Regions from separate parts of the Sporosarcina pasteurii genome, predicted to be linked through region 2. Evidence: riboswitches for the same ligand, from Rfam matches in the RefSeq annotation. Region 2 holds a riboswitch; the other holds the start of a gene.
The links. A riboswitch is a leader RNA that binds a small molecule or an ion and turns the genes downstream of it on or off. The one in region 2 is predicted to bind cobalamin.

Region 1 (2,410 bases), 110 kb from region 2:
ACGGACTGGGCTGCAGCCTGGAATTCCGTCAAAAAGCTAGAGGCTTTAAAACCTGCCTTTGCGATTACAGGGCATGGATTGCCAATGGAAGGTCAATTATTAACAGAGAGTTTACAGACATTGGCTGAGAAATTTGATGAAATTGCTATTCCAAGTTACGGGAAGTATGTCAATTAACCAACTTGATTTTAGTTTACCTATCCTATAGAAAATTTATTCGCCAATACAAATGAAGGGAAGTTAGTGTAGAAGTGGAGGTGCATGTGAAATGAAATATTTAGGGACAATATTGGTGAAGTTTATCATGATTATGTTTATTTTAGGAATTACGCTAGGGATGTACGGCATGTCTTTCATAAACATTTTATTTTTAAGTATGTTGGTGACGGGGATATCATTTGTTGGAGACATGATTATATTACCTAGATATGGAAACCTTGCGGCAACAATCGGTGATTTCGGTATTGTATTTTTTATTGTTTTATTTGGCAGTGCGTACCTAATGGGTAATGAGGGACGGATCGGTTTGGGAGCTTTTTTACCTGCCTTAATTATTGCCTTGGGCGAATCATTTTTACACAAGTATATACAGAAGAATGTTTTTAATGAAGAAGATATATCTGCTGAACCGGAATTACCTGCTTTAGAAAGAGACAAGTTACAAACAGAATTTGGCTCTGAACCGGACTTCGAAAAAACGGATCATAAACCGACTGTTCATAAGAAAAGATATGTGCCTCACAGGCCAAGAAAACGAAATAAGAAAAATCCGTATTAGTAGAGGCTCCTATTCATTCTAGTGAACGGTATTACATCAATTTACCCCATCATGTCACTCCCTAGATGCTATCAATTATATTGACTTAATTTAAGCATGAACCCAATTTGGGTAGTAATCAACCTAATCGTATGTCAGTTTCTCTATTTACGTTTATCACACAATATGTTAGGGTAGTTGTAGTGACGACATACAATATATAGTATTGAACGAAGAAATGGTGCCGAGATCGGTTTAAAAGGGAATCCGGAAATCCGGAGCTGTCCCCGCAACTGTAATCGCTGACGACTGCCATCAAAACCACTGTAGTTAGTCTATGGGAAGGGGTAAGCAGGAGGAAGAAGCGTAAGCCAGGAGACCTGCCATGTCTTCGTCAAGCGACACTTTCTTCGGGGGTTGAGAGGTGGAAGCGAACGGATTTTTACTGTTTCGTTTTAAAATAAATCCTTTCAGTTTCCAACTTTACAAATGATGAGCGATAGCTCTGCCGAAGAGGCGGAGTTATCGCTTTTTTGCGTCCAGATGCTTTTAACACGTCGTTACGATTCACTACCCACCGAGTGCGATACATAACTGAAAGGAGTTTTATCAATGACAATGATGATTCAGACGCCAATAATTGAAAAGGTTTTAAATGATTTACAACTAGAATTTGGAAAGGAGAAAATTGCACCTCTAATAAAGTTGAGTGACCGTTGGAAAGAAAGATATGTTCATGGATCTTCAGAAGAATGGACAAGAACACTGATTTTAGAAGCGATTAGCTTTGTGGCAGAGGATGAGCCATATTGGACGTTCGTTGCCTCTAGAATTTATTTACATGCAATTTATGCACAAGATGAACAACGAAGAGGGTGCGCGGTTTATAGTCATTTCCATCATCATGTAAAGGAACTTGTCGAAAAAGGACTATATAGTTCCGTATTAATTACGAAGTATTCCGAGGAAGAGTTGGTGCACCTAGGCCAAATACTTAATCCAAATAGAGATTTTCTATTTACGTATATTGGTTTGAAAACATTAATGGACCGTTATGTAGCTGTTGATTTTACGAATAATCCTGTTGAACTTCCACAAGAGCGATGGCTTGTTATCGCCATGACATTAATGCAAGATGAGAGCGAAAATCGGCTTGAGAAAATTGAAGAAGCTTACTGGGCGATGAGCAATTTATATATGACAGTAGCAACGCCAACATTGGCGAATGCGGGAAAGCCACACGGTCAATTGTCGAGTTGTTTTATTGATACGGTCGACGATTCATTACAAGGTATTTACGACAGTAACACAGACATTGCCAATTTGTCGAAATATGGCGGTGGGATTGGCGTTTACATGGGGAAAGTGAGAAGTCGTGGTTCTTCAATTCGCGGATTCAAAGGTGCTTCAAGTGGGGTTTTGCCTTGGATTAAACAATTGAATAATACGGCAGTTAGTGTAGATCAATTAGGACAAAGGCAAGGTGCGATTGCAGTTTATTTGGATGCTTGGCATAAAGATATTTTGACGTTTCTGGATTTGAAGTTGAATAACGGCGATGAAAGAATGCGTGCACATGATATTTTTACGGGCATTTGCTTGCCGGATATTTTTATGGAACAAGTGGACGCACGTGGTGAGTGGCATCTGTTT
Region 2 (2,410 bases):
CACCGGATGACACTCCGAGGGTATATGGGTCGGCCAGTGGATTTTTTAGTAAGCCTTGAAAAGCAGCTCCTGCAATGGCTAATGAAGCACCAACAAGACCTGCTAGTACAACACGCGGCATTCTAATTTTCCACAAAATATTTGAAGCTTTTGTATCTGTCCCATCCCAAAATGTTTGAATCGGTATTTTCACCGTTCCGATAGATACACCGAGCCATACCGCTACTAGTAATGTAGCGGCAGACACAATGTAGGCGACGCTTGACTTACTCACTAAAAACCTCAGGGTAAATCGCCTTTGCAATGGCTTCAAGTCCTTCTGCTAAACGTGGACCTGTACGACTCGTAATATTTTCATCTACTTGAATGACTTGTTCTTCTTTAATTGCAGTAATGGTGTCAAAACCGTCACGTGCATAAACATCTTCCACAGCCGTATCAATGTAATCGTACATCACAATAATGACGTCTGGATTTCTATCGACGAGCTCTTCAGGTTCCATTACGAACCAACCTTCTTGGTCATCCGCAATGTTTTTTGCGCCTACCATATCAAGCATTTCTTGCATGAATGTGTTTTGACCAGGTGTGTAAATTTCTGGAGCTGGGGATGTTTCAACAAAGACAGTCTTCTCTTCTTCAACATTCTCAAGCTTCGTCAGTACTTCTTCGACTTTCTCTTTCATCGTTGAAATAATTTGTTCAGCCTCTTCTTGTTTATCAGTTAGTAGGCCAATCGTTTCAATCGTCTTATATGTTTCATCAAAATCAGCTGCGTTTTTGACAACGAAAACTGGAATTCCAGCATCACTAATTTGTTGATAACCTTCTTCGGATAATCCAAATGCCGATTCATGTCCAAATACAATATCTGGGTCTAACGCGATAATGGCTTCTACGTTAAACTCTTGTCCACCGATTCTTTCTTTCTCAGCTGCTTCTGCAGGATAATCATCAAAATCGCTGACCCCTACAATTTCATCTGCTAAATCTAGCGCAAATAGAATCTCTGTGTTACTCGGCATCATAGAAACGATTTTTTCTGGTGCCTTCTCTAACGTAATTTCATTCCCAACAGCATCCGTTAACGTGATCGGATAGGCCTCTTCTGCTCCTGCGTCCTTATTTTCTTCTTGAGACGTTTCCGTTTCATCTACTTTTGGCTTCTCTTCTGTTGCATTTCCACCGCAAGCAGCAAGTAAAAATACGGCAACAATCGATAGTAGCCATAACTTCCAAATCTTCTTCATCATTTCTCTCCCTTTCTACCAAACAAAAAATCCCCCGTATCGCTACGGAGGAGTTGTCGTGAAAGTCAAAGCATATAAAAATACGCCGATTTCCACCACTCCTATTCCTCGTAGGTTGCTAGGTGATTCATAAAGGCAGGTTTCCTGGCTTATGGTCATCGCTTGTCGCGCCTTCCCAGAATACATCTAGTGACAATTGGCGACTTGCTCTCATTTACAGTGGCGGGACCGCGTCGGAATTAAACCGACTTCCCTTTTAACTCAACCCGGCGTTGAGCACCTTTATGTTTGGTATGTAATTTGTTTTCATTTAACAGTATACTACAAATTTTGAGATTGTCGATAGAGGTCGAATTAAGCTGAGAAAAAGATTTCAAAATTTGTGGGAAATATTTTTTTGAAATTACTATGAATGTGTAATTGAGGGTACATCTTTTGGTAATGGGCGGACATCTTTCCAGATTGCACGGACATCCCAAGCGATTCAGCGGACATTTTAATTTTGAGAGGAAATTGCACACGAATAAGCGGACATCCCATGCGATTGGGAGGACATCCTTATAGATTGAGAGGACATTCTAATTTGCGCTTTAGTCATAAAAAAAACTGCACCTCCAACTGTTAGAGGATGTCTAACAATCAGGGTACAGTTATTAAAAACATTACATTTTTTCCGGAGCGGAAACGCCGATGAGTTTTAATGCATTGGCAATTGTTGTGCGCGTTGCTGTAATGAGTGCAAGGCGCGCTTCGGATAACTCACGGTTGTCAACATCCAATACTTTTTCAGCATTGTAGAATGAATGGAATGTTGCAGCGAGTTCTTGGATGTAATTCGCGATACGGTGAGGCGCACGTGTTCTTGCAGCATCTGCAACAACTTGCGGGAAATCACCAATCTTTTTCAATAAATCAATTTCATGTTCTGCTATTAATAAATGAGCGCCTTCTGCAGAAGCTGACATATTTAATTCTGCCGACTGACGTAAAATCGAAGAAATACGAGCATGCGCATATTGTGCATAGTATACAGGGTTTTCATTCGACTCAGAAACAGCAAGGTCTAAGTCAAAGTCCATTTGTGTGTCTCCAGAACGCATCACGAAGAAATAACGTACTGCGTCAAGGCCGACATCCTCTACTAATTCGCGTAAGGTCAC

Region 1: linked by a shared signal. The riboswitch ahead of AB1H92_RS01355 (ribonucleoside-diphosphate reductase subunit alpha) and the one ahead of AB1H92_RS01840 (ABC transporter substrate-binding protein) in region 2 are both predicted to bind cobalamin.

The regions. Positions count from the first base shown of each region.
Region 1 is NZ_CP160452.1:281,590-283,999, forward strand. Features, by position in the region: gene AB1H92_RS01345 (MBL fold metallo-hydrolase) at 1-177, shown strand, start outside; gene AB1H92_RS01350 (YndM family protein) at 269-778, shown strand; cobalamin riboswitch at 980-1,160, shown strand; gene AB1H92_RS01355 (ribonucleoside-diphosphate reductase subunit alpha) at 1,370-2,410, shown strand, end outside.
Region 2 is NZ_CP160452.1:389,182-391,591, reverse strand. Features, by position in the region: gene AB1H92_RS01845 (iron ABC transporter permease) at 1-274, opposite strand, end outside; gene AB1H92_RS01840 (ABC transporter substrate-binding protein) at 267-1,250, opposite strand; cobalamin riboswitch at 1,367-1,549, opposite strand; gene argS (arginine--tRNA ligase) at 1,913-2,410, opposite strand, start outside.